Regions from separate parts of the Bifidobacterium sp. UTCIF-39 genome, predicted to be linked through region 2. Evidence: riboswitches for the same ligand, from Rfam matches in the RefSeq annotation. Region 2 holds a riboswitch; each other region holds the start of a gene.
What was found. A riboswitch is a leader RNA that binds a small molecule or an ion and turns the genes downstream of it on or off. The one in region 2 is predicted to bind thiamine pyrophosphate.
Positions count from the first base shown of each region.

Region 1: another riboswitch for thiamine pyrophosphate. It lies ahead of thiM (hydroxyethylthiazole kinase); the one in region 2 lies ahead of EP30_RS08750 (ECF transporter S component).
Region 3: another riboswitch for thiamine pyrophosphate. It lies ahead of thiD (bifunctional hydroxymethylpyrimidine kinase/phosphomethylpyrimidine kinase); the one in region 2 lies ahead of EP30_RS08750 (ECF transporter S component).

Region 1 is NZ_JEOG01000018.1:46,949-50,052, forward strand. Features, by position in the region: gene thiE (thiamine phosphate synthase) at 1-380, opposite strand, end outside; gene thiM (hydroxyethylthiazole kinase) at 437-1,303, opposite strand; TPP riboswitch at 1,298-1,472, opposite strand; gene EP30_RS08085 (glycine--tRNA ligase) at 1,696-3,104, shown strand, end outside.
Region 2 is NZ_JEOG01000021.1:40,720-43,823, reverse strand. Features, by position in the region: gene EP30_RS08755 (dipeptidase) at 1-1,256, shown strand, start outside; TPP riboswitch at 1,384-1,505, shown strand; gene EP30_RS08750 (ECF transporter S component) at 1,561-2,181, shown strand; gene EP30_RS08745 (ABC transporter ATP-binding protein) at 2,185-3,104, shown strand, end outside.
Region 3 is NZ_JEOG01000005.1:49,428-52,531, reverse strand. Features, by position in the region: gene EP30_RS03030 (HAD family phosphatase) at 1-504, opposite strand, end outside; gene thiD (bifunctional hydroxymethylpyrimidine kinase/phosphomethylpyrimidine kinase) at 520-1,344, opposite strand; TPP riboswitch at 1,337-1,479, opposite strand; gene recN (DNA repair protein RecN) at 1,523-3,104, opposite strand, start outside.

The sequences.
Region 1 (3,104 bases), on a different contig from region 2:
AGACCCACGATCGCGTCCGGGCCGAGCAGCCTGCGGCATGCGGTGGCGGGAACATCGGTCTGGCCCACGTGCACGCCGTCCACCTTGATGCCCATATCGCGGGCGGCGAGCACCACGTCCAGACGATCGTCGATCAGCAGCGGCACGGTATCGCTTTTTCCGGCATCCGCGATCACCTGCGCGATATCCTTGGCCATGGCGATGATCTCGCCGGCATCGGAATGCTTGGCGCGCAGCTGCACGATGGTTACGCCGCCACGCAGGGCCTGTGCCACCACATCGGTGACCGGGCGGCCGTGCGTATCATCCGGGCCGAGCACCAGATAGGCGGATACATCGAGAATGTCGCGCATCGACGCGTACGGGAAACGGTTGGTCATGATTCGCTCCTTGCAGTATGAACAATGAATCGACAATGAATCAGGGAATCAGGGAATCAGGCGTAGATCGGCGACTGGGCGATCTCATCGGACGTGGTGTTCCACAGCGCATCGAGGAACGCCACTTGGAACGAGCCAGGACCCTCGGCCACACGTTCGGCGGCATCCGCCGCACGGTTGTAATGCAATGCCGCAGTCAGCGCGGCGACCAGCGGGCGGGCCACACAGGCGTACGTCGCCGTGACGCCGCCCAGGGAACAGCCCGCGCCCGTGATCTTCGTCATCCACACGCTGCCGCCGGGCAGACGGAAGTCGCGCTCGCCGTCGGTGACCAGATCCATGGCCCCCGATACCGACACCACACCCTTGGTGAACCGAGCGAGGGCATGGGCCGCGGGGATTGCCGCATCGATTTCATCATGAGCCTCCACGCCGGCGCGTGATTTGGAATCGGCTCCCTCCAGCCCCCAGATCCCGGCCAGCGCAATCGCCTCGGACGCGTTGCAGCGGATGATCGTGGGCGGGGTCTTCCGAAAGGCGCGAAGAATCTCGCCGCGCAGCTCGCCCGCTCCTGCTCCCACGGGATCAAGCACCCACGGCAGACCGCGGTCCACGGCATCGCGCGCGGCGGCAGGATACTCGTTGCGGAATTCCGCGAGCAATGTGCCCATATTGATGTAGGTGGCCTTGGAGGCTCCGGCGGAATCCAGAGCCTCGGCTTCTTCGCCGCTGTAGTGCATGGCCGCCGTGCCCCCTACGGCAAGCTGGGCGTTGGCGACGAAATTGATGGTGACGAAGTTCGTCAGCGACTGGGCGAGTGGCGTGGTCTCGCGTACGGCGTCCACGGCCTGCGCGATCTCGGCGCGCAGCGGATCACCGACGGTGAGGTTGCCGGATTCGAGGTTTTCGGAATCGGAACTCATATGAAGAATGCCTCCCTACGATGGTGTTGACCAACAGGTTCCAAGGGTCAGGCCGGCGCCTTTCTCAACCCGTTACGCGTCGATCCGATGGTGTTGCGCCTCGAAATCATGGTCGAGTCTTGGCCGAACCATCGTGCCGTACGTCGTACGGGTTCCCCTGCATTGTGCCATTGACGCTATGCCGCCGTTCGGACAACTTCGGCGACTTCAAGTGCTATGCGCGTATTGTGCGTCTTGTACTTGCGTCGCATCGTCGTTGCGCTGTCGTCATGTGCACGGCGATTCGATGGTGTGTTCCGGTCGTTCCGTCGTTGGCGTTGACTGTCAGCGTGTACGGATAGACTCAGGGGCGCAAAACAAGACCCCAAACCGTTCAAACCAGAAGGTGCATTGTGGCTCAGTCCAAACTTGATGAAGTCGTATCCCTCGCGAAGCGTCGCGGTTTCGTATTCCCCGCCGGTGAGATCTATGGCGGCACCCGTTCCGCATGGGATTACGGCCCGCTCGGCGTGGCGCTCAAGGACAATATCAAGCGCGAGTGGTGGCGTTCGATGGTTGTCACCCGTCCCGACGTCGTGGGCGTTGATACGTCCATCATCCTGCCCACCCCGGTGTGGGTCGCTTCCGGTCACGTCGCCGTGTTCAACGACCCGCTGGTCGAATGCCTGAACTGCCACAAGCGCAACCGCGCCGACAAGCTGCAGGAATCCTACGCCGAGAAGCACCATGACCAGCTGCCGGAGAACGGCATGGCCGACATCGTGTGCCCCGACTGCGGCACCCGTGGCAAGTGGACCGAACCGCGCGACTTCAACATGATGCTGCGCACCCATCTCGGCCCGGTGGAGGACGAGAACAGCCTGCACTACCTGCGTCCGGAGACCGCGCAGGGCATCTTCGTGGACTTCAAGAACGTGATGACCTCCTCGCGTTCCAAGCCGCCGTTCGGCATCGCCAATATGGGCAAGTCCTTCCGCAACGAGATCACTCCCGGCAACTTCATCTTCCGCACCCGTGAGTTCGAGCAGATGGAGATGGAGTTCTTCGTGGAGCCCGGCACCGATGAGGATTGGCACCAGTACTGGATCGACGCCCGTACCCAGTGGTACCTCGACCTCGGCGTCAAGCCGGAGAACCTGCGTCACTACGAGCATCCGAAGGAGAAGCTCGCCCACTACTCCAAGCGCACCGTGGACATCGAATACAAGTTCGGCTTCCAGGGATCCGACTGGGGCGAGCTCGAGGGCGTGGCCAACCGCACCGACTTCGATCTTTCCGCCCACGCCAAGCACTCCGGCGAGGACCTCAGCTACTTCAACCAGGCCACCGGCGAGCGCTACGTGCCGTACGTGATCGAGCCTGCGGCCGGCTTGACCCGCTCCCTGATGTGCTTCCTTGTGGACGCCTACGATGTGGACGAGGCTCCGAACACCAAGGGCGGCGTGGACAAGCGCACCGTGCTGCGCCTCGACCCGCGTCTGGCTCCGGTCAAGGCCGCCGTGCTGCCGCTCAGCAAGAAGCCCGAACTGCAGAACGTGGCCCAGAACCTGGCGAACGATCTGCGCCAGAACGAATGGATGATCGACTACGACGAGTCCGGCGCCATCGGCCGTCGTTACCGTCGCGAGGACGAGATCGGCACCCCGCTGTGCGTGACGGTCGACTTCGACACCCTCGACGATCAGGCCGTGACGATTCGTGACCGCGACACCATGAACCAGGAGCGCGTGGCTCTTGACAAGGTGGCCGACTACGTGGCCGCCCGCATCGGCGAGCACCGCACGCATGTGCCGCTCAAGCC
Region 2 (3,104 bases):
CCGCCGATCATATGAAGCGTTCCGCCGAATTCGTGGCCGAGGTGCTGCGTGAGGAGGGCGTGGACGCTCGCGTGGTCCAGTCGCGCAACCCGGATGGCACGCCCGGTGCGTGGGAGGTCGTCGGTTCGCGCATCGTGGATCCCCAGGCGCCCACTGTACTGCTGTATGCCCATCATGACGTGCAGCCGGTTCCCGATCCCAAGGAGTGGGACACCGATCCGTTCGTCGCCACCGCCAAGGACGACGGTCGTCTGTACGGCCGTGGCGCGGCCGACGATGGCGGCGGCATCGCCATCCACTCCGGCGCGCTGCACGCCCTTGGAGACGATCTGGGTGTGAACGTGAAGGTGTTCATCGAAGGCGAGGAGGAGATGGGGTCGCCCAGCTTCATCCCGTTCATCGAAGAGCATGCCGCCGAGTTCGAATCCGACGTGATCATCGTGGCCGATTCCGGCAACTGGTCCGCCGAGATCCCCAGTCTGACCACCTCCCTGCGCGGCAACACCTGCGTGGACGTGACCGTGCGCGTGCTCGGCCACCCCGTGCATTCCGGCCAGTTCGGCGGTCCGATCCTCGACGCGAACACGCTCGCATCCATGCTCATCGCGTCCATGTATGACAAGGACGGCAACCTCGTGGTGCCCGGCCTGCTCGCCGAGGAGCCGATCGGCGGACTCCAGCGCGATCTTGACGAGGAGTCCCTGCGCGCCGACGCCGCTGTGGTGCCCGGCTATCGTCTCGCCGGCACTGATTCGATCGCCTCCCGTCTGTGGACCAAGCCCAGCGTGACCGTGATCGGCTTCGATGCGCATCCCGTGGACGGCTCGTTCAACGTGATCGCCGACTCCGCTCGCTTCCGCCTGTCCATGCGCACCTCGCCCAACCAGGAGCCCGAGGAGGCGCAGCGCGCGCTCGCCGAGTTCCTGAAGGCAAACGCCCCGTTTGGCGCCGAAGTGACCGTCGAGTCGCTGGAGAACGGCAAGGGCTGGGCCATGGACCCCAACTGCACCGCCGTCAAGGACGCCGAGGAGGCGCTGGCCGAGGCGTTCGGCGTGGAGCCCGCGAACAAGGGCGAAGGCGGATCCATCCCGTTCATCCCCGAACTGCAGCGTATCTTCCCCCAGGCGCAGGTGCTGGTCACCGGCCCCGAGGACCCGAAGGCCAACGCGCACAGCCCCAACGAGTCCATCGACCTGCCGAGTCTGAAGAAGAACATCCTCGCCGAGGCGCTGATTCTCGGCAAGCTCGCCCGGTAACCCAAAATTACGTGCGGTCGTTCCGCCAATCATGGTGAACTACGTAGATCTACGGAACCGTTCATCGACGATTCCCATGATTTCGCGGAATTGACCATTGCACTTTGTAAGGCCCCCGTGTAGTATCAGCTTCGGACACGGGGGCTTTCGCATATCCCACAGAATGCGAAGGCTGAGAGGAAGCACTGCTTCGACCGTATGAACGTATACCGGGTAATGCCGGCGCACGGATGTCTCTCGTTTTCCCGTGCCTTGTGGCGGAACGCAACCGGCGTTCCCCATGGAGAGGAAAGGCACAACTCACATGTCTGAAACCATCGCCAAGACGAATCTGCGCTGGCGCGTAGTCGATATAGTCGTCGCATCCATCATCGCGGTCGCATCCGGTGTGATCTTCGCCGGCTGGGATCTGATCTACAAGATCCCGACCACCGCCCTTGACGCCGTGCTCCCTGGCTTCAACGGTCTGGTCTGCGCCTTCTGGCTGTTCGCCGGTCCGCTGGCCGCCATCATCGTGCGCAAGCCCGGCGCGGCCATCTACGCCGAACTGATCGCGGCCTGCATCGAATACATCATCGGCGCCGGCGGCGTATTCGGCATCAGCGGCTCGATCATCATCGGTCTGGTCCAAGGCGTGTTCGCCGAGATCATCTTCATCGTGGTGCGCTACCGCGTGTGGAACCCGCTGACCGCCACCCTTTCCGGTCTGCTGTCCGGTTTCGGCAACTACCTGTTCGAGTTCTCCCCGTTCGGCAGCCGCGTGGGCATCGGCTTCTTTAGCACCTACGGTCTGTCCTATCTGGTGACCACGCTGATCTCCGGTGCCGTGATCGCCGGCCTGCTCATGTGGTTCGTGCAGCGTGCCATCGCCGCCACCGGCGTGCTCGACCGTTTCGAGTCCGGCAGGGCCAAGGCGCTGGTCTGATCGGTGAACGATTCCGTATTCCAGAAGGCGGCCCCGGTCGGCGTTGAGGCGCGCGACTGGGGCTGGCGTCATTCCACCCGCAAGGACTTCGCGCTGCGTCATGTGAATCTGACGATCCGTCCCGGCGAGCGCGTGCTGCTGCTGGGCGCGTCGGGTGCCGGCAAGAGCACGTTCATGGCCGCCATGGCCGGCGTGCTGGGCAGTGACGACGAGGGTGTGCGCGAGGGTACGCTCAGCGTCGGGGGAGTGGACGCCAACGACGCGCGCGGTATGGCCGGATTGGTGTTGCAGGATCCGGATGCGCAGATCATCCTTGAACGTGCGGGCGACGATGTGGCCTTCGCCTGTGAGAATCTTGGCGTCCCCAAGGACGAGACGTGGAAGCGGGTCCGGGCGTCGCTCGACATCGTGGGACTTGAATCGCTTGAGCTCACGCATTCCACGCGGCACCTGTCCGGTGGTCAGCGTCAGCGTCTGGCATTGGCCGGCGTACTGGCCATGCGTCCCGGTTTGCTGTTGCTCGATGAGCCCACCGCGAATCTCGATCCACCGGGCGTGCGTGAGGTTCATGATGCGGTGAGGCATGTCGTGGAGTCCACTGGTCAGACCATGGTCGTGGTCGAACATCATATCGACGTCTGGCTTGATCTGGTCGACCGCGTGATCGTGCTCGGTGCCGCGGGCGACAGCCATGAAGGCGGTGTGCTGGCCGACGGTACGCCCGATGAGGTGTTCTCCACCATGGGTGATGTTCTCGCCGATGGCGGCTCATGGGTGCCGGGGCGTGCGATTCCGAGTTTCCCGCCCACGGATGACGATGATGACACCGCCGACACCGCCACCACTGACGATGTTGAGAACGAGCGCATCGTGCTGTCCACCCGGGATCTGTCGTTCGGACGTAACGGCGTGCCGCTGGGCGA
Region 3 (3,104 bases), on a different contig from region 2:
CACGCCAATCTGGGCCGCGGCATGCAGGTACACGTCGGGCCGGTCCTTGCCGACGTTGTTCACATCATCCACGCTGCTGAACGCGTCGAACAGATCGTAGATGCCGAGTCGACGAAGGACTGCCTCACGGAACCGTGGCGGCAGGCTGGTGGCCACGGCGAGCTTGGCACCGGACGACTTGAGGTGGCGCAGGTACTCCTCCGCATGCGGCTTGAGCGGCACGGTGGTGGCATAGGCGTCGAACGCCATGCGGTTCCATTCGTCCATGAGATCCTGTGGGCTGTCCGGCAGACCGAACCGGCGAATCGTGTACTCCGCGCACCCTTCGAACGACAGGTGGGCGATGGATTCGGCATAGTCGGCGGGCACGTCGAGTCCTCGGCCGTGGAGGAATTCGTTGTCCACGTCGGTCCACACGTGCATTGAATCGAGCAGCGTGCCATCGAGGTCGAAGATGGCGGCCTTGCCCGCACTCGCGTTGCCGGACGAGTTGCCGGACGGCACGGCGAAATCAGGGAATCAGGCATTGGCATCGAAACCGGCAAGGCCGTGTGCGTACAGATCCCAGAAATGATTGGTGGGACCGTTGCCGTTGCCGAGCTCCAGCGAATGCTCGATGGCCATGGTCACGTACTTCTTGGCACGATCGATGGCCTCGTGGAACGGATGGCCGAGCGCAAGATTGGCGGCGATGGCCGACGAGTACGTGCAGCCGGTTCCGTGCGTGTTCTTGGTGTTGATGCGCTTGGCGGAGAACTCATAGAAGTTCTTGCCGTCGTACAGCACGTCGATGGCGTCGCCCGTGGCGTGGCCGCCCTTGACGAGCGCGGACGTGCAACCCATCTCCTGAATGGCCTTCGCCGCGGCCTTCTGGCCTTCAAGATCCGTGATCTTCAGTCCGGAGATGCATTCGGCCTCGGGAATGTTCGGCGTCAGCACGTCGGCGTGCGGGATCACGATCCTGATCAGCGAGTCGATGCAGTTGGGGTCCATGAGCGGAGCACCGTTCTTGGCGTACATGACCGGGTCGATGACCACGTTTTCGGCCTGATACTCGACGAGCTTGTCGGCCACGACCTGCATGATGTCCGGATTATCGAGCATGCCGATCTTCACGGCCTTTGGACGGATGTCCTCGAACACGGCGTCGATCTGATCGGCGATGATCTTCGGATCCACGTCGAGCACGGAGATCACGCGGGCGGTGTTCTCGGCGACGACGGACGTGATCACGGACATGGCGAAGCAGCCGTTGGCGCTCATGGTCTTGAGATCGGCCTGAATTCCGGCACCTCCGGAACAGTCGGATCCTGCGATGGACAGCACGGGCGTCAGTACGCTCATAATCGTTCCTCCCTACGATGGTGTTAACCAACAGGTTCAAAGGGTCAGGCGTCATGCCTTTCTCAACCCGTTCCACCGCGCGCCGCATGCGAATACGCATCGTCGGCGCCGAGTCGGGTTCCCCTGCAACTTGACGGCATCCACGCTATCCGCGGGAGCCGACATCCCGATTCGGCCATCACGAATGACAGGCGTCGAGCAGCTCCCGCGCATGCGTCAGCGATGTATCGGTCTCGCCGCCGTCGAGCATGCGGGCGATCTCACGTTCACGGGCTTCGCCACGCACCTCGTCCACAGTGGTACGTACCGCATCGGCATCGGATTCGTCGGCGCGCTTGGATACCACGAATTGCGCGTCGGCCCAAGCGGCCACCTGCGCCAGATGCGTGACGACGATCACCTGCGCGTTCTCGGCGAGTCGCGCCAGACGTCGTCCGAGCTCGGCGGCCGTACGTCCGCCCACGCCGGCGTCCACTTCATCGAATACGAACGTCATGTCCTGACCGGACACGGACGAGAACCCCTTCTGCGCCGCGGACAGCTCCAACGCCAGCATGAGTCGACTGAGCTCGCCGCCGGACGCGCTCTTGCCCATCGGCAGACTCGGCGCTCCCGGAAACGCGGTGAACAGAAAACGGATGTCGTCGCCGCCGTGCGCGTCGAGTCCGTCACGCCGGTCCACTTCGATGTCGAGTCGGGCTCCGGCCATAGCCAACGATTCGAGTTCCTTCGTTACATGATCGGCGAGTTCGGCCGCCGCGTCGCGGCGTCGCTTCCCCAGCCTCTCGGCGGCCTCGAGCGCGGCGGCGTGGGCTTCATCCCGTTCGCGGGTGAGCTTCGCCACGCGTTCGGGGGATGCATCGAGGTCCTCCAGCTCGTACCCGGCCTTTTCCCTCCAGGCGATGACATCGGCGAGGGTGGGTCCCCACCGTCTGGCGAGTTCGTCGAGCTCGTGGATGCGTCCGTTGATCTGATCGAGATCGCCTTCGCCGTCCTCCTGTTCCAGCAGGCCGCCAAGGGTGAAGACGATGTCGGACAGTTCCGTTTCCACTGATGACAGACGTTCCGCGGTTTCGGCGTAGGTCCCCTTCATGCCGATGGACTGCAGGGAGTGCACGGCCTGCTCGATCATGGCCATCGCTCCTCCGGTCTCCGAATCCACGCCCATCTGCCCCGGATCGAGCGCGGCGAGCGCCCCGCCGACCCCTTGCATGATGGCGGCCGAGTTCTCGATACGATCGCGCATGGCCTTGAGTTCCGCATCCTCACCGTCGTGGGGGGCCGTACGGTCAATGCGGTCGATGGATTCACGGAGATAGTCGGCACGCTGTGTGGTCTCCGACTCCTGTTCGACGATCGCGCGCAGTTTGGCATCGCAATCGTTGAGCCGTTTCCATGCCGCACGATAGTCGTCGAGTTCGGCCGCGTCGTCGGCGTATGAGTCGAGGAATTCCCGCTGCCGGGCGGGAGATGCCATGCGCAGCTGGTCGGCCTGTCCGTGGATGGCGATCAGTTCGTCGGTCAGGTCACGAAGCACGGCACGTGGCACGCTTCTGCCGTTAAGCACGGCACGTGAACGTCCCTGTGCGGGCAGGGTACGGGACAGGAACAATCCGTCGTCGCCGAGTTCGGCACCGGCGTCTCGGGCGATGGCGTCCACGGTCCCACCCGGCGCGATATCGAATACGCCCTGCGCCCATGCCTCCCGGTCCCCCTCCGATACGGTGCGCGCGGGAACGGCGCCTCCCGAGATCAGCCGG